2 regions of the Pararhizobium sp. O133 genome follow, and region 1 is predicted to be linked to the other one. Evidence: predicted binding sites of a transcription regulator. Region 1 holds the regulator's gene; the other holds the start of a gene.

Region 1 (10,482 bases):
TAAAGCTCGGCAACATGGCCTCCCAGATTGTCGGCATGCGACTGGTGCAGCCGGATGGCAGCATCCTGGCCATCGACGACAGCGAGCCGGACATGCTCAACGCCGCCCGCGTCTCGATCGGCATGCTCGGCGTCATCTCCGAAATCACCCTGCAGGTGATGGACAGCTACAATCTGCATGAGAAGCTGTGGCGCTGCACCTTCGACGAATGCATGGAGCAACACGACGACCTCGCCGCCAATAACCGGCATTTCGGCTTCTTCTGGTGCCCGGTGCCGGAAAGCCGCCATTGCTACTGCCTGCCGGACACATCCTCGGTCTCGACCACGACCAGCCTGTCGGATGTCTGCGAAATGAAGACGATCGACTTCACCGACACGGCGCCGATGGAGCAGGGTTTCGAGAAGATCGCCTATTCCTCGGAAATCTACCCGATCGAATATGTGCCGAACTTCCACGAACTGGAATATGCCGTGCCGGTCCAATACGGCAAGCAGGCCTGCACGGAAGTCAGGAAGCTGATGCTGGAGAAGCACCCGACCTGCATCTATCCGATCGAATACCGCTTCACCGCCGGCGATGGTGGCTGGATCAGCCCGTTCTTCGAGCAGGATTCGATCACGCTCTCGGTTTCCGGCCAACCGGGCACGGATTACTGGAATTATCTCAAAGACGTCGACGACATCCTGCGCCAGTTCGGCTCACGTCCGCATTGGGGCAAACTGCATTTCATGGGCGCCGAGGATGTCGATGCGCTCTACCCCCGCGCCGGCGACTTCAAGGCCCTGCGCGACAGGCTCGATCCGGAAGGCCGGTTCCTGAACGATCATCTGAAGCAGTTGTTTGGCTGATATCGCGCAGCCTGGTAGCAGCAACATTCGAGGCGCCGGCTGGCGTCCTGAATGTTCGGCAGGCGTTGCGCGAAGTGAAAAAATTGGGAGGCTCGCAATGAACGGCGCTGATATTCTCTGCGATGTGCTTTTGGCCAATGACGTCAATGTCTGCTTCGCCAATCCCGGCACGTCGGAGATGCATTTCGTCACGGCGCTCGATCGCCGCCAGGAAATGCGCTGCGTGCTGGGACTGTTCGAAGGTGTCGTGACCGGCGCGGCCGATGGTTATGCTCGGATGACCGGACGGCCGGCAGCAACCCTGCTCCATACGGGACCGGGCCTGGCAAACGGGCTCGCCAACATTCACAATGCCCGACGCGCCCGTATTCCGATGATCAATGTCGTCGGCGACCATGCCTCCTACCACCTTCCGCTCGACGCACCGCTGACGACCGATATCGAGAGCCTGGCCGCGCCGATGTCCGACTGGGTACGGCGGATCGCGGGGCCGGATGATGTCGCGGCAGCGACGAAGGCCGCCGTTCACGCCTCGCTATCACCGCCCGGCATTGCCACCCTCATTCTGCCCGCCGACGCGGCATGGAGCACGGCAGAGCCGCCGGTTTCGCTCACGATCGAACACCCCCAACCCGGCACTGCCGGCCCCGAAGCCATACGCTCCGCCGCCGAAGCGATCCGTAAAGCGCGAGGCCGCGCCGGAATGATCGTCCGGGGAGCGGCGGCAATGGCCGATGCGTTGGAGATTGCCGGTCAGATCTCGGCCGCGTTCGATGTGCGCCTGTTCAGCGAGGTGCAGGTGGCGCACATGCAGCGCGGACGCGGACGCGTCGCGCCCACCCGCGTCCCCTACCCGGTCGATGCCGCACTGGAGACACTGGCCGAGATCGACGTGCTGATCCTCGTCGGCGCGTCCGAGCCCGTCGCCTTCTTCGCCTATCCCAGCAAGCCGGGGCGCCTCGTTCGCGAAGAGTGCCAGGTTCTGACGCTCGCTGCCCATGGCGACGATCTGAAGCGGGCACTGGAAGAGCTGCGGGATGAACTGGGGATCAAAAGCACTCAAGCTTTGCTGCGCACAACCAGCATTCCCGATGAGGGAAAACCTTCGGGGCCGCTGACGGAGGACGCGGTGGCGGTGATGGTGGCGCAAAAGCTGCCCGACAACGCCATCGTCTGCGATGAAGCCATCACCTCGGCCCGGCGGTTCTTTGCGCTGTCCGAACACGCGGCCCCGCACGATTTCCTGATGATCACCGGCGGCGCGATCGGCATGGGCATCCCCGTGACCATCGGTGCTGCGATTGCCCGCCCGGATCGGAAGGTCGTGAACCTGCAGGCCGATGGCAGCGGCATGTATACGGTCCAAGGCCTCTGGACCCAAGCCCGCGAAAACCTCGACATCGTCACCATCATCTTCGCCAACCGCACCTACGCAGTGCTGCATGGCGAAATGCGCAATGTGGGCGTTCAGACCATCGGCGAAAACGCCCGGCGCATGCTCAACCTCGACAATCCCTCGCTCGACTGGGTTTTGATGGCCAAGGGAATGGGCGTTGAGGCGGCGCGGGCTGATACATGCGAGACGTTCGGCAGGCTTCTCAACCACGCTCTGTCGCGTCCGGGGCCGTTTTTGATCGAGGCGGTTATTTGAGAGCCGATGGTCGCGACCCGGAATCCCACATCTGATTGTCGGGGAGTGACTTGCTCCGTCGTCCCCTCTCCCCGCAAGCGGGGAGAGGGTTAGGGTCAGGGGCAAAAACCCAAACAAAAAGAGGGGCACGAAGCCCTCATCCGCCCTGCGGGCACCTTCCCCGCCTGCGGCAGGGCTATCGCATATGGAAAAAGACCCCCTCTGGCCTGTCGGCCATCTCCCCCACAAGGGGGAGAGACCCAGCCGCCGGCCTTCGTTTCCGATGACAGACGGGGCGGCGGGTTAAGCCCCTCCCCCTTGTGGGGAGGGGTTGGGGAGGGGACTTTTCCATATGCGATTGCCCTGCCGCCTGCGGGGAGAAGGACAATCCAGTAAAAATCAAACCGCCGGCGTTTCTTCCGTGGCGGCAACAGCCTTCGGGCCGCCCTTGGCGACGCCGACCATGGCGGGGCGGAGAACGCGCTCGCCGATCGTGTAGCCGGCCTGGACGACCTGGACGACGGTGTTGTTCGGCACTTCCGTGTTCGGAACCTCGAACATGGCCTGATGGAAGTTCGGGTCGAATTTCTGGCCGACGGGATCCAGCTTCTTGATACCATGACGCTCGAGCATCGTCAGCATCGAGCGTTCCGTCATCTCCACGCCTTCGACCAGCGCATTGAAACCGGTGTCACCAGCCCCGCGGGCTTCCGCCGGAATGGCTTCCAGCGCGCGGCGCAGGTTGTCGGACACGGCCAGCATGTCGCGGGCAAAGCCGGCGGTCGAATAGGACTTGGCGTCTTTCACGTCGCGCTCGGTGCGGCGGCGCAGATTGTCCATCTCGGCGGCGAGCCTCAGGTAGCGATCGCGGAAATCGGCGGCTTCAGCCTTGGCGAGTTCCAGCGGATCGGGTTCGGCAACGGGCGCGTCGACCTGTTCCGCGGCAGCTTCGGCATAGCTTGCGGCAGCAGCGTCGGCCGCATTTGCTTCAGCAGCACCGTGTTTGTTCGTATCGTCGGTCATGACGGTCTCCGGAATGTCAAACTGTTAGGATTTGGTGTCGATATCGAGCTTTGAAGCCGAAAAATCAAGGGTGCAATCGAAAGTGGCCGGAAAAACCGGCCTTTCGCATGACCCTACCGCGACAGGCGCGACATCAGTTGCGCCGTATAATCCACCATCGGAACGATGCGGGAATAGTTGAGCCGCGTCGGGCCGATGACGCCGACGGCGCCGACGATCTTGTCGTCGCTGTCCTTATAGGGCGCGACGATCAGCGACGAGCCCGACAGGGAGAACAGCTTGTTTTCCGAGCCGATGAAGATCCGCACGCCCGGCCCGCTTTCGGCAAGGTTGAGGATCTCGATCAGGCTATCCTTCTTTTCCAGATCGTCGAACAGCATGCGCAGCCGGTCGACATCCTCGGCGCCGGCCAAGCCCTCCAGCAGATTGGCGCGGCCGCGCACGATCAGTTGCGTCGGCTTGTCGTCCACCTCGCTGCCCGACCAGATGGCCAGCCCGCGCTCGACCAGATCCTGGCTCAGCGTGTCGAGTTCACGCCGCACGGTTTCCTTGACCTTTTCCAGCTGGCCGCGAACCTCGGGCAGCGTCTGGCCGGCGAGATGGGCATTGAGGAAATTGGCGGCCTCGGTCAACTGCGAGCTGGTGACCCCGGTCGGCAGCTCGATGATGCGGTTTTCCACCTGGTCGTGCTCGCCGACCAGCACGGCCAGCGCCTTGGTCGGCGCCAAGCGAACAAACTCGACATGGCGCAGCACCGGATCGTTCTTCGCCGTGATGACCAGCCCTGCCCCGCGCGACATGCCCGACAGCATCTGGCTGGCATCATTGAGCAGCGTCTCGACCGGCTGGTCGCGATCGGCGCGGCGCACATGCCGGTCGATCGAGGCGCGGTCTTCCGGCGACAGGTCGCCCACCTGCATGAAGGCATCGACGAAGAAGCGCAGGCCGACCTGCGTCGGCAGTCGGCCGGCGCTGATATGCGGCGAATAGATCAGGCCGAGGTCTTCAAGGTCGCTCATCACATTGCGCACGGACGCCGGCGACAAAGACATCGGCAGGATGCGCGAAAGGTTGCGGGATCCAAGCGGCTCGCCGCTTTCGAGATAGCTTTCCACGATGCGGCGGAAGATTTCGCCCGAGCGCTCGTCGAGCGCCGAAAGCCTTTCGTGCATCGCAGTTTTGTCCAGCACCATTTCGAACGCGAAAACCCATGTTGTTGAAGTCTCTTGGAATATAGTGATCCCTGCCCGGATAGCAAAAGGGAAAATGGCTGCACAGCCTGCCTTATCGGCTTTTGCCGCCCGATCACTCTTTTGGAGCAAATGATTTCCCTTCCACGCAAGTTGGGATAGAAGGCTGACAAACATCACAGGAGTTCATGATGCGGCCTTCCGGCAGAAAAACCGACCAGATGCGCAAGGTTTCCTTCGAGCGCAATGTTTCCAAGCACGCGGAGGGTTCCTGCCTCGTCAAGTTCGGCGACACCCATGTGCTGGTGACGGCGAGCCTGGAAGACAAGACGCCGCCATGGCTGCGCAACAGCGGCAAGGGCTGGGTCACCGCCGAATATGGCATGCTGCCGCGCGCCACCGGCGAGCGCATGAAGCGCGAGGCGGCATCCGGCAAGCAGAGCGGCCGCACCCAGGAAATCCAGAGGCTGATCGGGCGATCGCTCCGTGCTGTCGTCGATCTGCAGGCGCTCGGCGAACGCCAGATCTCGATCGACTGCGACGTCATCCAGGCGGATGGCGGCACGCGTACGGCGTCGATCACCGGCGCCTGGATTGCCTTGCACGACTGCCTGAAATGGATGGAAGCCCGCAACATGATCAAGGTCGAAAAGGTCCTGAAGGACAATATCGCCGCCATCTCCTGCGGCATCTTCGCCAACCAGCCGGTCATCGACCTCGATTATCTCGAGGATTCCGCAGCCGAGACCGACGCCAATTTCGTCATCACCGGATCGGGCGGCATCGTCGAGATCCAGGGCACGGCGGAGGGCAAGCCGTTCTCGGAAGAGGAGTTCAGCACCCTGCTCGGTCTTGCGAAGAACGGCATTGCGGAACTGGTGGAAATGCAGAAGCAGACGGTGGCTGGATAACGGAATAGCCATGGCGAGCGCCCTCACAGCTTTGCCCATCATCCTAGCCCACTCCCCGCAGGCAGCAGGGCTATCGCATATGGAAAAGTCCCCTCCCCAACCCCTCCCCACAAGGGGGAGGGGCTTAATCCGCCGCCCGGCCCATCGTTTGAAACGAGGGGCAGCAGCTGGGCCTCTCCCCCCTTGTGGGGGAGATGGCCGACAGGCCAGAGGGGGTCTTTTTCCACACGCGATTGCCACACCACAAGCGAGGCGAGGGGACGATGGAGTTGGCGGTTGGCTTCCTCTTCTCCCCAGCGGGGAGAAGGTGGCCGCAGGCCGGATGAGGGGGGCCGAAGGCCACCTTGCGAATTTGACGCCTGGCTCCGGCTACGCCGAAGCCCCCCTCATCGCCTCGCTATCGCTCGGCACTTCTCCCCGATGGGGAGAAGAGAAACCCAGCCATTCGGGAGGCCCGCGCCATGGCTGACGCCCTCGAAGGCATCCTCGAAACCGCGCTCTACGCCGACGATCTCGATGCCGCCGAACATTTCTACGGCACCGTTCTCGGCCTGCAAAAGATTACCCGCGCCGGCAATCGTCATGTGTTCTTTCGCTGCGGTCAGGGCGTTCTGCTGATCTTCAACTCGGAAGAGACCATCAAGCCGCCGCATGAGGGTGCGCTGCCCGTGCCGCCCCACGGCACGAAGGGAAACGGGCATGCATGCTTCCGGGTGGCGGCTGACAAGCTCGACAGCTGGATCGAAAAGTTGACATCCGCCGGCATCCCGATCGAAGTGGATATTCGCTGGCCGACGGGCGCCCGATCCTTCTATTTCCGCGATCCCGCCGGCAACAGCCTGGAATGCGCCGAACCCGGCCTCTGGGCCATCGATTGAGAGAGACACGCATGCGCAAGCTCGAAGACAAGACCATCATCGTCGCCAGCCATAATGCCGGCAAGATCCGTGAAATCCGCGACCTGATCGGCCCGCTCGGCTTTCAGGCCAAATCCGCGGCCGATCTCGCTTTCGAAGAGCCGGACGAAACCGGCACGACCTTCGAGGAAAACGCCACGATCAAGGCCCTGGCTTCGGCCAGAGCATCCGGTCTTCCCGCCCTGTCGGACGATTCCGGCCTCGTCGTCGATGCGCTGAACGGCGATCCCGGCGTCTACACCGCCAACTGGGCGGAGACCGCCGACGGCACACGCGACTTTGCCATGGCGATGGAAAAGGTCGAGACAGCCATCCAGGAAGCCGGCGCCACCGCCTTCGACCGGCGCACCGGCCGCTTCGTCTCGGTCCTCTGCCTCGCCTGGCCGGATGGCCATGTTGAACTCTTTCGGGGCGAAGTCGAGGGCCATATCGTCTGGCCGCCGCGCGGAACCCAGGGCTTCGGCTACGACCCGGTCTTCCAGCCGCTCGGCTACGACGTCACCTTCGGCGAAATGAACGCCGAGGAAAAGCACGGCTGGAAACCCGGCGACGAAAAGGCGCTGTCGCACCGGGCGCGGGCGTTCAAGATTTTTGCGGAGACGTGTTTGAGTGCTTGAACATTGGGGCCAATCCCTCTTCTCCCCAGCGGGGAGAAGTGCCGAGTTAAACGAGGCGATGAGGGGGCGACGGCGCGAGCCGGCGCGTACGGCATAGTCGAAGCGTGGCCTTCGGCCCCCTCATCCGGCCTTCGGCCACCTTCTCCCCGCTGGGGAGAAGAGAATGCCGACAGAGGGGGTTAACCAGCCCCGATTTCAAATCGTAGAGAGGCCCAGGCAAGCCGCATCTAACATAGGATAGCCTTTCACGTCCTTAATCTCTAAATAGCATTCAACACGACCCCGCGCCACGCGCGCCTGAAAGACCAAAGACCAAATGGCCAGCCTCTCCTCGATCAGCGACAGCAAGGACCCCGGTTTCGGAGTCTATGTCCACTGGCCCTTCTGCGCCGCCAAGTGTCCCTATTGTGACTTCAACAGCCATGTCCGCCACCAGCCTGTCGACCAGCCGCGTTTTGTCAGCGCCTTCCTGACCGAGATGGCCGCGATGCGGCATATGTCGGGGCCACGCACCGTCACCAGCATCTTCATGGGCGGCGGCACGCCCTCGCTGATGAACCCGGCGACGGTCGAGGCGATCCTGGATGGCATCGCCAATCTCTGGCATGTGCCCGACGGTATCGAGATCACCATGGAGGCCAATCCCTCCAGTGTAGAGGCCACACGCTTCCGGGGCTACAGGTCTGCCGGCGTCAACCGCGTCTCGCTCGGCGTGCAGGCCTTGAACGACCGGGATCTCAAATTCCTCGGCCGGCTGCACAATGTCGAGGATGCGCTGAAGGCGATCGGCCTGGCCCGCGACATCTTCCCGCGCATGTCCTTCGACCTCATCTACGCCCGTCCGAACCAGACGGTGGAAGACTGGGAGCAAGAGCTGAAACAGGCCGTCTCCTATGCCGTCGATCACCTGTCGCTCTACCAGTTGACGATCGAGGAAGGCACGCCCTTCTACGGACTGCACAAGGCCGGCAAGCTGATCGTGCCGGATGGCGAGCATTCGGCCGTGCTCTATGAGGCAACACAGGAAATCACGGAAGGCTTCGGCATGCCCGCCTATGAGGTCTCCAACCATGCTGCCCCCGGTGCCGAGAGCCGACACAACCTCACCTACTGGCGTTACGGCGACTATGCCGGCATCGGCCCCGGCGCCCACGGCCGCATCACGCGCGGCCGCGACAAGATCGCCACCGCCACCGAGCGCAAGCCGGAGGCCTGGCTGCAACTGGTCGAGGAACATGGCCACGGCATGGTCGATCAGGAGGTGCTGGGTTATGACGAACAGGCCGACGAACTCTTGCTGATGGGCCTGCGGCTCAAGGAAGGCATCGATCTCGTCCGCTGGCAGGACCTGTCCGGCCGCGAACCGGACCCGGAACGCGAGCAGTTCCTGATCGAACACGGCTTCATCGAACGCCTCGGCAATTCCCGCCTCCGCTGCACGCCAGCCGGCATGTTGATCCTGGATTCGGTTGTGGCGGATTTGGCTTGCTGAGGCAGCAGCCGCATAGTGCCTCATGCTTGCTGACAAAGTCATCTTTCGGCGACGTTGGAAATCATTTGGGACGTGCCGAGCTACCATCCCGTCCGTCATCTCTGTGCTTGTCACAGAGATCCAGCCATCCCAAGTCCTTGGGATGGAAGAGTCCTTTGACCCGACAGACGTCGGGTCGCTGGATCCCCGCCACAAGGGCGAGGAAGACGGAGAATGGGTCGTATAAAGGGAACGATACTCTAAACAATCGGCTTGAGAGTTTGTCAGCAGTCTGAGCCGCATTGCGGCTTGGCGTGCTGCCCGCCCTACTCGAACGTCGCCAGGTATTTCTTCACGATCGCATCGAGCGCCGTCCGCTCGTCGGGATCGAGCAGTTCCGTCAGCCGGTGTTGGTTGGCGACATGGGCGGTGACGGCGCGTTCCACCAATTCCAGACCTTCCGGTTTCAGCGCGATCAGCACGCTGCGGCGGTCTTCAGGATGGGTGAGGCGCTCGACGAGGCCCGCCTTTTCCAGCTGGTCGATCCGGTTCGTCATCGTGCCGGAGGTGATCATCATCGTCGCCAGCAGGTCGCCGGGCGAAAGCCGGTAGGGTTTGCCGGAGCGACGCAAGGTCGCCAGGACGTCGAAGCTGGCGGAGGTCAGTCCGAGCGACAGGAAGGTCTTTTCCACCTCTCGGCCGAGATAGGTCGTCAGCCGTGCCATCCGGCCGAGCAGGCCCATCGGCTCTACATCAAGGTCGGGACGTTCGCGGCGCCACTGTGTCAGAATTCTGTCGACATGATCATCCATGCATTCCGTGGTAGGTAGAATTCATCTTGACGTCAAGACAAGTGGAGTTATGCTCCTTTTATCTTGAAATCGAGATACTTCATATGAAGATAAGTTCCGTCGGCAGCGATATCGCCCTTACCGCCGTCGCGCCCGCTATCTGGGGCAGCACATACCTCGTCACCACCGAGTTCCTGCCGCCCGGCTATCCGCTGACTGCCGCCATGCTGCGTGCCCTGCCCGCCGGCCTCATCCTGCTGCTCATCGTCCGCCAATTGCCGTTCGGAATCTGGTGGAGGCGCAGCTTCATTCTCGGAGCCCTCAATTTCTCGTTCTTCTGGGCAATGTTGTTCATCTCCGCCTATCGCCTGCCCGGAGGCGTTGCCGCGACCGTCGGCGCGATCCAGCCGCTGATCGTCGTCCTCATTGCACGGTCCTTGATCGGTACGCCGGTCAAACCGTTGGCGATCATCGCTGCCTTGATCGGCATGGCCGGAGTCGGCCTTTTGGTGCTGACGCCGAGCGCGGCGCTGGATCCGATCGGCGTGATCGCCGGCCTTGCCGGCGCAGTGTCCATGGCTTTCGGCACGGTGCTGACCCGCCGCTGGGCGCCGCCCGTTTCCAGCCTGACCGTCACCGCCTGGCAATTGACGGCCGGCGGGCTGCTTCTGCTGCCGGTCGCCCTGCTGCTGGAGCCCACCCTGCCGGTGCCGACCTTGGCCAATGCTCTCGGGATGGCCTGGCTGGGGCTGATCGGCGCCGCCTTCACCTCGGTTTTGTGGTTTCGTGGCATCGCCCGGATCGGACCGGCGATCGTTGCGCCGCTCGGCTTCCTCAGCCCGTTGGTCGCGACGCTGCTAGGCTGGAGCGTGCTCGGCCAGAGCCTGACGCCGCTGCAGATCATCGGCGTGGTCATGGTATTGACAAGCGTCTGGCTCGGACAACGGGCGCAGATGGCGCCGCGTACCGCAGCACCGGTCACGGCCATGCCGGCGTCCGGCCGTTAAATCCCACCCCCCCCCGCGACCATGATCACGGGGGAGACGTCTCAAAAAATCAGGCCCATTCGCCCTTGCGCATG
Region 2 (10,482 bases), 550 kb from region 1:
AGATCGAAGCCGCCGCGTGCCGCCTTGGCCTCGGACAGCGAGGCACGGTAGATCGGCACATAGGGCTTCCCGGAAATACGAGTTTCCCCGCCCATTTGCTCATAAACCTTGGCAATGGCGCCGGCGCAAGGGATCAGCCGATGGCCGCGCTCGACGACGAGGTCCGGGTTGGCGCAGATCAGCGGCACCTTGCGCTTGACCATGCCCGAAAGTGTCGCGCGGTAATCCTCGGCCGTTTCCGTCTCGTCGTCGAAGAAGCCGGCGCAGACGATAATCTCGGCATCTTCCGAGGATACCATGCTGACGCCCAGCCCCTCGATCAGCGGCAGGTCGCGTTCGGCACCGATGAAATAGATCTTCTTCGGGCCGGCGGTGATCAGCGCCCGGGTCACGTCGCCGGAGGTGACAATGCGGTCATAGGCGCTGTCGGGCACGCCGAGCCCGCGAATCTGGACGATGACGCCTGGATGCGGGCGTGGCGAATTGGTGATGAGGACGACGGTCAGGCCCTTGGCGCGCGCTTCGGTCAGCGCCTCGCAGGCCTCCTTGAAGGCCGCGACGCCATTGTGCAGCACGCCCCAGACGTCGCACAGAACGACGTCGTAGCGGCTGGCGATGTCGCGAAAACTGTTGATCCGAACGGCCATGCTGGTTTCCCGCAGAAAAAATTGGTCGGGGTGACATCGCAGGCAGGCGGCCAAAACACAAGACTGGATGCCGAAAATGGCGGCGGAATCCCAAGGATTCGGGCATCCGGCGCGTCTCGGATGCTAAAAATTGCCGATCAGCCAGCCCGCGACGGCGCAGATGGAAAGTGTCGTCACCATCCCGCGTTTGAGACCAAAGAGCAGAACGACCGCCAAAAGCGTCAGCAGGAATGCCGGCCACTGAAAGCTCTGCCAGACGGGAAGCGGCAAGGAGAGCGGCCCCGCCGCATAGCGCGTGACCTCGGCGAAGAGCACATGCAGGCCGAACCAGACGGCGAGATTGAGGATGACGCCGGTGACCGCCGCCGAAATGGCTGAGAGCGCGCCCGACAGCGCCCTGTTGTTGCGCAGCGTCTCGACATAGGGCGCACCGAGGAAGATCCACAGGAAGCAGGGCACGAAGGTCACCCAGGTCGCAAGCGTGGCCCCGAGCACACCGGCCGACAGCGGATCGAGCCCAAGCGGCGTGCGGAAGGCGGCCATGAAGCCGACGAAGGACAGCACCAGAACCAGCGGCCCCGGTGTCGTCTCGGCCAGTGCAAGACCATCGAGCATCTCGCCGGGTTTCAGCCAGTGATAGGTCTCGACCGCCTGCTGCGCGACATAGGCCAGCACAGCATAGGCGCCGCCGAAGGTCACCACCGCCATTTTCGAGAAGAACAGGCCGATGGCGAGATACACATTGTCGAAGCCGATCACACTGGCGATCAGAATGAAAGGCGCGATCCACAGCGCCAGCCAGAGACAGAGAACCCGCACTGTCCGCCCCCAACTTGCGGCGTGATCCGGGAAGCCGGCGTCGATGACCGAGGGCCTGTCGGCCATCGCCCGTTTTGCGGCCGCAGTCAAGGCGTTTTCACCCGTTTCCGGCTGCATCCGGGTGGCGATATAACCGGCGATGCCCGCAGCGAGCACGACCAGCGGAAACGGCAAGTCGAACAGGAAGAGTGCCGCAAACGCGAGCGAGGCGACGATCAGCGAAAACCGCGTCTTCAGCGCCCGCCGGCCCACCCGGATGACCGCTTCGACGACGATCGCCAGCACCGCGGCCTTCAATCCGAAAAACAGGCTGGAAAGCCAGTCCGTCTGGTGAAACAGCGCATAGGCCGACGACAGGCCGAGGATGACGAGGAAGCCCGGCAAGATGAACAGCAGACCGGCGACGATGCCGCCGCGCGTGCCATGCAGCAGCCAGCCGATATAGGTAGCGAGTTGCTGCGCCTCCGGTCCCGGCAGCAGCATGCAGAAATTCAGCGCGTGCAGAAACCGGCTTTCGGAAATCCACCGGCGCTCTTCCACCAGTTCCTTGTGCATGAGGGCGATCTGCCCGGCCGGGCCGCCGAAACTCAGGAGACCGATCTTCGCCCAGACTTTCGTTGCCTCGGAGAAAGATGGATGGGGCGGTGTCACATTCAGGTCGTGTTGTTGGGTCAAGAGCATGCCGATCAGATAACCATGATCGATGAAATATTTTCGACAGGCCGTCCTTGACTCAATCCTTGGCCATCCTTATCTCCAAGCCGCTGGCACTCACTCAACAGGAGTGCTAACATCCATCAATCGGATCGCAAAGACGATCCGTGAAGTCATTTGATCGAGGGATTAGACAATGACAAGCACCAATTTCCGTCCTCTGCATGACCGCGTCGTTGTACGCCGTGTCGAGTCCGAAGCCAAGACCAAGGGCGGCATCATCATTCCGGATACCGCCAAGGAAAAGCCGCAGGAAGGCGAAATCGTCGCCGTCGGCACCGGCACCCGTGACGACAAGGGCTCGCTCATCGCGCTCGACGTCAAGGCTGGCGATCGCGTTCTGTTCGGCAAGTGGTCGGGCACCGAAGTCAAGCTCAACGGCGAAGACCTTCTGATCATGAAGGAAGCCGACATCATGGGCATTATCGGCTGATCTGAGCCGGTCTTCACTTTCCTCATTCCAAAAACCAATTGGGCTCAAGCCCGGGAGTTTTTATCATGGCAGCCAAAGAAATTAAGTTCGGCCGCACCGCACGCGAAAAGATGCTGCGCGGCGTCGACATCCTCGCAGACGCAGTGAAGGTCACGCTCGGCCCGAAGGGTCGTAACGTCATCATCGACAAGTCCTTCGGCGCACCGCGCATCACCAAGGACGGCGTTTCCGTCGCCAAGGAAATCGAACTGGAAGACAAGTTCGAAAACATGGGCGCGCAGATGGTCCGTGAAGTTGCTTCGAAGACCAACGACATCGCCGGCGACGGCACCACGACGGCAACCGTTCTCGCCCAGGCCATCGTTCGCGAAGGCGGCAAGGCCGTTGCCGCCGGCATGAACCCGATGGATCTGAAGCGCGGCATCGACCTCGCTGTTTCCTCCATCGTCAAGGACCTCATTGCCAAGGCAAAGAAGATCAACACTTCGGAAGAAGTGGCCCAGGTCGGCACGATCTCGGCCAACGGCGAGAAGGAAATCGGCCAGTACATCGCTGACGCGATGCAGAAGGTCGGCAATGAAGGCGTCATCACGGTTGAAGAAGCCAAGACCGCCGACACCGAACTCGAAGTCGTCGAAGGCATGCAGTTCGACCGCGGCTATCTCAGCCCTTACTTCGTGACCAACCCTGAAAAGATGGTTGCCGAACTGGAAGACGCCTACATCCTTCTCCATGAGAAGAAGCTCTCCAACCTGCAGGCCATGCTTCCGGTTCTCGAAGCCGTCGTTCAGACCGGCAAGCCGCTCCTGATCATCTCGGAAGACGTCGAAGGCGAAGCTCTTGCAACGCTCGTCGTCAACAAGCTGCGTGGCGGCCTGAAGATCGCTGCCGTCAAGGCTCCGGGCTTCGGCGATCGCCGCAAGGCCATGCTCGAAGACATCGCCATCCTGACCGGTGGCCAGGTCATTTCCGAAGACATCGGCATCAAGCTCGAAAACGTCACGCTCGAAATGCTCGGCCGTGCGAAGAAGGTTTCGATCTCCAAGGAAAACACGACGATCGTCGACGGTTCCGGCAAGAAGGCCGAAATCGAAGGCCGCGTCGCGCAGATCAAGGGCCAGATCGAGGAAACCACCTCCGATTACGACCGCGAAAAGCTGCAGGAACGCCTTGCCAAGCTCGCTGGCGGCGTTGCCGTCATCCGCGTTGGCGGTGCGACCGAAATCGAAGTGAAGGAAAAGAAGGACCGTATCGACGACGCGCTCAACGCAACGCGCGCTGCCGTTCAGGAAGGTATCGTTCCCGGTGGTGGTACGGCTCTGCTCCGCGCCTCGATCGTTCTCGACCTCAAGGGTGCAAACGACGATCAGACCGCCGGTATCTCGATCATCCGCAAGGCACTTCAGTCGCTGGTTCGCCAGATCGCTGAAAACGCAGGTGACGAAGGCTCGATCATCGTCGGCAAGATCCTCGAAAGCAACACCGACAACTACGGCTACAACGCCCAGACCGGCGAATTCGGCGACATGATCGCCATGGGTATCGTCGATCCGGTCAAGGTCGTTCGCACGGCTCTGCAGAACGCAGCTTCGGTTGCTTCGCTGCTGATCACCACGGAAGCCATGATCGCTGAACTGCCGAAGAAGGATTCGGCCGGCGGCGGCATGCCTGACATGGGCGGCATGGGCGGCATGGGCGGCATGATGTAATAAGGCGTTCCATTCAGAACTTATGAGAAAGGCGGGCCGCAAGGTCCGCCTTTTTTTCAATCACAGCACCAAACCGGCCCAAGAATGGTAACAAGCTACGGCATTTGGCTCATTGCCGACCCGAGCTCGAATCAGGTTCTCATTGCCCTGCCGTGAATAGTCCACAATCTTGAGGTTCGATGGCCGACGGAGCGAGAAATATTTCTGAAAAGACCATTGAAGCATATGCAAAAGCAATTATAACAGCGCTCCAAGTGAACCAAGATTCATGGGGTTTCAAAGGCCGGACAGTTTGACAATAAAATTGGTCAAATTTTCGCTATTAACTGTGTGCCCAACATTACTTTGATCCCAAACCATAAAACATATAGATTTTCCTCGCGTACAATTTGCTCCGTCTGGGATCGAAACCCGGTCAAGACTTGAAAATTGAGCTTTCTATAACTTGCAAGCCACAGAACAGAGTGATGTGAAATCCGCTCGCGTACGCGTTGCTGCAAAATGGAAATCGTTTCTTGCGACCCCACGGGGCGCGACTGAATGAATTTCGAATTTCGTGCACATACTGGGGTGAACTGTGTTTAAGATCGCAAGAGCAGGCCTTTCGCAGGTTCCGGGTCCGCATTCTTTCGCCATGGGCGAAAGCGGCCAGGAACTGCTGGGACAATTCTGCTTTTCGGAGGGCTGGTCGGGCGATCTGTCGAACGGCCTGTTCCGGCTTGGAGATAGCGCCGCTGCCATGCACGGCCTGCAGCAGCCGGAATGCGGCCTGCTGAACCTGGTGCGTTGCTATGACAGCACTGATCGCAATCATGTGCTCGAATTGTTCGAACAGGCCGCGACGACGTCGTCGTCCTTCTGCTTCTCGACGACGATCAGCCTCGCCTCGGGCCAGAAGCAGCCGGTCTTCTGTGTGGGCGAATCCAGCGGCTTGGAACAGCGCTATTCAGGCTCGATGCTCGGCGTGTTCTTCTTCCCCCGTTTCCAGCTGGAAACGAAGGGCCGCCTGTTCAGCATCCACCAGTAGGCAGCCGCAGGTTACGGCAGCAATGTCTTGAGGTCCGCCTGCGGATTCTCAAGGATCGAACGATCCGGCGTCAGGCCGAGGTCCAGCAGTTTCTTCCCCGTCACATAGGCCTTCGCATCGTTGAGCGCGTCGACGGCAATCAGCTTGCCGCCCATGAAATACCAGACCGACACACTGCCTTCGCGCTGGCCGGCGCGCACGACCGTTTCGTCGTGGCCCAGGCCAAAGCCGGCGATCTGCAGCTTGACGTCATACTGATCCGACCAGAACCAGGGCTTCGGCTCATAGGGCGCCTCGCCGCCGGCGAGAAGGGCGGCGACGGCCTCGGCCTGGTCGACGGCGTTCTGGACCGATTCCAGCCGGATGCGCATGTCCTTCCAGGGCTGCACGGCGCAGTCGCCCATCGCGTAAACATGCGGATCGGAGGTGCGGCCAAAGCAATCGACGACGATGCCGTTGGCAACCTCCAGCCCGGCTTCGCGGGCAAGCGCGTCATTGGCCGTGACGCCGATGCCGACGATGACAAGATCAACCGGAATGGTCGTGCCGTCGGTCAATTCGGCCGCCGTTACCCGGCCATCGGTTCCAACGAGGCGTACAAGGCCGGCGCCTTCCCGGATATCGACGCCGCGCGTGGTGTGAATATTACGTACCAGATTTGACGTCGCGGCAGACGCCACGCGCTGCAGGATCCGGTCGGCCATCTCGATGACGGTGACATCGAGCCCGCTGGACCGGGCGACCGCAGCCGCCTCGAGACCGATATAACCGCCGCCGATGATCAGCGCATGCTTGCCGGGCTGCATCTCTTCGGCCAGACGATCGGCATCGGTGAAATCACGCACGACGAAGACGCCGGCGAGATCGCCGCCGACGCTGGCAGGCAGCTTGCGCGGCGTCGAGCCGGTGGCCAGGGCCAGGTCGCCATACTCAAGCGTCGATCCGTCACTGAGGGTGACCGTCTTGCTCGTCCGGTCGATGCCGGTCACGGATGTGGAGAGGCGGATGTCGATATCATGCTCGCCGTACCAGCCCTCCGGCCGGTAGAGCAGACGATCGAGATTCATTTCGCGCAGGAGATACTTCTTGGAAAGCGGCGGCCGCTGGTAGGGATGGCTGGCCTCGGCTGCAATCATGGTGATCGGACGGTCGTCCTTCAGCGCCCGGAGTTTCGCCACCAAGGCAAAGGCGGCCTGACCGCCACCCACAACAACAAGTCTGCCTGCCACTTTTGTTCCACCCGTCGAAAAAGCTTCTTTTCTCCAGACGTAGCCCGTCCGCCCGAGTTTCGTCAACTCGGGCGGACGCTAGTGGGTGGCGCGATCAATCGCGCTTGGGGATATCGAAACCCTTCTGGACGGCCGGGCGGGCCATGGCGCGATCAACCCAGGCCATGACATTCGGGAAGCTCGAATATTCCAGAACATCCCCGCCACCGTAGAATTTGCGGGCGCCTTCGATCCACGGGAAGGTGGTGATATCGGCGATCGTATAGTCGTCGCCCATCAGCCACTGGCGGCCTTCCAGTCGCGCCTCCAGCACGCTGAGCAGGCGCTTGGACTCGTCGCGGTAGCGTTCCATCGGATAGGAGTTGTTGGCGACCTTGTCGGCGGCGAATTTGAAGAAATGGCCGAACTGGCCGAACATCGGCCCAACACCACCCATCTGGAACATGATCCAGGACAGCATTTCGTAACGTGCCGCCGGATCGGCCGGGATGAGCTTGCCGGTCTTTTCGGCGAGATAGACGAGGATGGCGCCGGATTCGAACAGGCCGATCGGCTTGCCGTTCGGGCCATTGGGATCGATGATCGCCGGAATGCGGCCGTTCGGATTGAGGGAGACAAATTCGGGCGACTTCTGGTCGTTGGTGCCGAAGGAGATCAGATGCGGCTCATAGGCAAGGCCGAGTTCCTCGAGCGCGATCGAAACCTTGACGCCATTCGGCGTCGGCAGGGAATAGAGCTGGATGATATCGGAATTTTGGGCGGGCCAGCGGGTGGTGATCGGGAAGGCGGACAGATCGGCCATGGAGAACTCCTTGGGGGGCAGGAGTCGGAATATAAGACCGTCGCGCCGGGATTTTCAGGGGCGGAACGACATTTATCATTTGCAGCCAACAGAGGCTCTCCGGTTTGAGCGGATGTCTCCATGCGCCTTATAGACGATCAAAGAGCCCCGTTCACCGCCGCGATGATCTTGCCCACCAGCGGATTGCCCTCATGCTCGGCCTTCCGTGCGCGCACCAGGCAAGCCTGTGATTTCAGGATGACACCGTCGGAGAGGATCTTCAGGTGATTGGCCTTCAGGGTCGAGCCGGTCGAGGTGATGTCGACGATGATATCGGCAAGGCCGGCTGCAGGGGCGCCCTCGGTGGCGCCGAGACTTTCGACGATGCGGTAGAGCTGGATGCCGTGCTGGCTGGAGAAGAATTGTTGGGTCAGCCGCCAGTATTTGGTGGCGATCGCCAGGCGGCGACCGTGGCGGGCGCGGAAGTCGGCGGCGACATCGCCGAGATCGGCCATGGTATCGACATCGAGCCAGATATCCGGCACGGCGACGACGACATCCGCGTGACCGAAGCCGAGCCGGGCGCAGAATTCCACGCGGGCATCGGCTTCCGAAAGTCCCTCGCGGATCAGGTCTTCGCCGGTAACGCCGAAATCGATCGAGCCGCTGCCGATCTCCCGCGAGATTTCCGAGGCGGACAGGAAGGCGATCTCGACATCGTCGAGGCCTTCGATGCGGCCGCGATAGGAGCGCTCGTTGCCGACGGCGACGATTTTCAGCCCGGCTCTGTCGAAGATGGCAGAGGCGTCTTCCTTCATGCGGCCCTTGGAGGGCAAGGCAATGGTGATCATCAGCGCTCTCCCCTCACCGCTTCGATCCGGTCGAGCCAGAGCGAGAAGCCGACGGCTGGAATGGTATCCGCCGCACCCAGCAGCGTCAGCATGCGGTCATAGCGGCCGCCGCCGGCCAGTACGCGGTGATCGTTGCGCAAGGTCACCTCGAAGACGAGGCCGGTGTAATAATCGAGAGGGCGGCCGAAGGCGGCCCGCCAGGTGATATCCGACAGTTTCACCCCGGCATTGGCGAAGGCCGCAACACGCGCGTCAAAACGATCGACGGCGGCCTGCAGCGGCAGGCTGGTGCTCTTGGCGAAATCGGCGAGCACGCCGGGCGCATAACGCAGGCTGACATTGAGCGACAGGAATTCGCGCAGCACGTCCAGCTTGCCGGGATCGAGGGAGGTGCCCGCGAGCGCCAGCTTTTCCTTCAGGCGGCGGGCAATCTCTTTTGGCGCGCGGCTGGCATTGGTGAGGTAACCGGTCGCTTCCATGACGCCATCGATATGGGCGATCAGGCCGTCGTCGTCACCTGTCGCCAGCAGTGCTTCCACATCGGCGTCAATCCCGGCCACATGCTCCGGCCTTGCCAGCCGCAGCATCAGCGCTTCCAGTTGCGTCTGCTCGCCAAAGGCGCGGATCAGCCGCTTCTGCCAGCCGGCCGGCAGGCCGAGTGCCGCGACGACCGCCTCGAACATCGCCTGGTCGCCCATGGTGACAGACAACGGTTGCTCCGGCAGAAGCCTGCTCAGGATCACCACGGCATCGGCGACGGCACGGGCATCGGCACCGGCGAAATCACGCGTACCGAGATCCTCGATCCCCGCCTGATAGAACTCGCTACCGCCTTCGCGGCGCTGGCGGAAGACCTCGCCGAGATAGGAGTAACGCTTCGGCGTTCCCGTCGCGGTTTCGATATGGCGAATGCAAACGGGAATGGTGAATTCCGGTCTGAGGCACAGGTTTTCGCCGGTCTCGCTCTGGGTGAGGAAGATGCGGCGGCGCAAATCCTCACCGGCCATGTCGAGGAAGGGTTCGGCGGGCTGGATGACGGGGGTATCGACGCGCGTCGTGCCCAGTCGCTCGAAATCGGCCAGCAGGTCGGCTGCGAAGGTGGGGAGGTTGATCAGGGGCATGGGCGAAGTCCGATATCGGCCAAAAGACCCCTCCCCAACCCTCCCCACAAGGGGGAGGGAGCAGGCAAGGCGCCACTGCCGTTTCCGATTGGCAATTTCGAGTTTGCCGAGATTCCTGCAAGGCGAATGAGCCTGTAGTTCCAGATTAAACCGTCATGGCTGAGAAAAAGAGATACAGTTCCCTGAAATCGAGGCAAACGCCGTCCTACTCCCTCCCCCTTGTGGGGAGGGTTGGGGAGGGGTTTTATCGCCGCCCCGCTAAAACTCATTTCGCCCGCGCCCGATCCTCGGCCTGCGCCGCCAGCATTTCGCGCACCTTGGCGACAAGCTCGGCTTCCAGCACGGAAACCTGCGCCACGCGGGCTTCGCGCCATGTCGCGTTGTCCTCGATCTCGCCGGAAAGGCGCTTGCCCTCGATCAGGTCCTTGATCTGCACAACGCCTTCAGCGCGCTCGTCGCCGCCCTGGATGATGGCGATCGGGGCGTTGCGGCGGTCGGCATATTTCAGCTGGTCACCGAAGTTTTTCTTGTTGCCCTGGTACATTTCGGCGCGGATGCCGGCATGACGCAGTTGCTGGGTAAAGAGCTGGTACTTGCCGAGGCTGTCCGTGTCACGGTCCATGACGCAGACGACGACCGGAGCGACGACCTCTTCCATGCCGAGCTTGCCAAGGTTCTTCAGCGCCGTCATCAGGCGCGAGACGCCGATAGAAAAGCCCGTGGCCGGCACAGGCTGGCCCATGAAGCGCGAAACGAGCCCGTCATAACGGCCGCCGCCGCCGACAGAACCGAACACGACCTTCTCGCCCTTTTCGTTGGTGACAGCGAACTGGAGTTCGGCTTCGAAGACGGGCCCGGTGTAGTATTCGAGGCCTCGGACGACGGAGGGGTCGATACGAATTTTATCGTCGAGGTAACCGGCCGCCTTAACGAGTCTTGATATCGTTTCCAGTTCATCAATGCCTTGTCGACCAATCGCACTATCCGGCATCTGCTGCCTTAGCATGTCGAATACGCCGTCCGGTGAATAACTAAATGGAGTTGCCTCACTCGTTTCCAATGTCTTTGAGTTTGTGGCGCCATCATTGGGCAAGGCTTTAGGAAGAGCCATAAAAAACAAAATGCCAATTACGGTTTCGATTTGCCAATCG

The links. The regulator HrcA, encoded in region 1, represses chaperone genes, less so after heat shock. The targets are predictions, from matches to a motif close to GTTAGCACTCNCNNNNNGNGAGTGCTAAC.
Positions count from the first base shown of each region.
Region 2: a site for HrcA is predicted at 2,230-2,258, ahead of groES (co-chaperone GroES). Genes of this name have one in related genera too.

Region 1 covers NZ_CP196426.1:4,537,797-4,548,278, forward strand. Annotated here, with positions in the region: gene ACST81_RS22040 (D-arabinono-1,4-lactone oxidase) at 1-851, shown strand, start outside; gene ACST81_RS22045 (acetolactate synthase large subunit) at 949-2,502, shown strand; gene grpE (nucleotide exchange factor GrpE) at 2,881-3,504, opposite strand; gene hrcA (heat-inducible transcriptional repressor HrcA) at 3,618-4,676, opposite strand; gene rph (ribonuclease PH) at 4,886-5,605, shown strand; gene ACST81_RS22065 (VOC family protein) at 6,067-6,483, shown strand; gene rdgB (RdgB/HAM1 family non-canonical purine NTP pyrophosphatase) at 6,495-7,139, shown strand; gene hemW (radical SAM family heme chaperone HemW) at 7,456-8,631, shown strand; gene ACST81_RS22080 (MarR family winged helix-turn-helix transcriptional regulator) at 8,937-9,422, opposite strand; gene ACST81_RS22085 (EamA family transporter) at 9,506-10,408, shown strand; gene ACST81_RS22090 (aminopeptidase) at 10,458-10,482, opposite strand, start outside.
Region 2 covers NZ_CP196426.1:3,990,893-4,001,374, forward strand. Annotated here, with positions in the region: gene ACST81_RS19310 (TIGR01459 family HAD-type hydrolase) at 1-647, opposite strand, end outside; gene chrA (chromate efflux transporter) at 771-2,141, opposite strand; gene groES (co-chaperone GroES) at 2,317-2,613, shown strand; gene groL (chaperonin GroEL) at 2,679-4,322, shown strand; gene ACST81_RS19330 (hypothetical protein) at 4,900-5,349, shown strand; gene ACST81_RS19335 (NAD(P)/FAD-dependent oxidoreductase) at 5,361-6,578, opposite strand; gene ACST81_RS19340 (glutathione binding-like protein) at 6,673-7,380, opposite strand; gene hisG (ATP phosphoribosyltransferase) at 7,518-8,213, opposite strand; gene ACST81_RS19350 (ATP phosphoribosyltransferase regulatory subunit) at 8,210-9,331, opposite strand; gene hisS (histidine--tRNA ligase) at 9,597-10,482, opposite strand, start outside.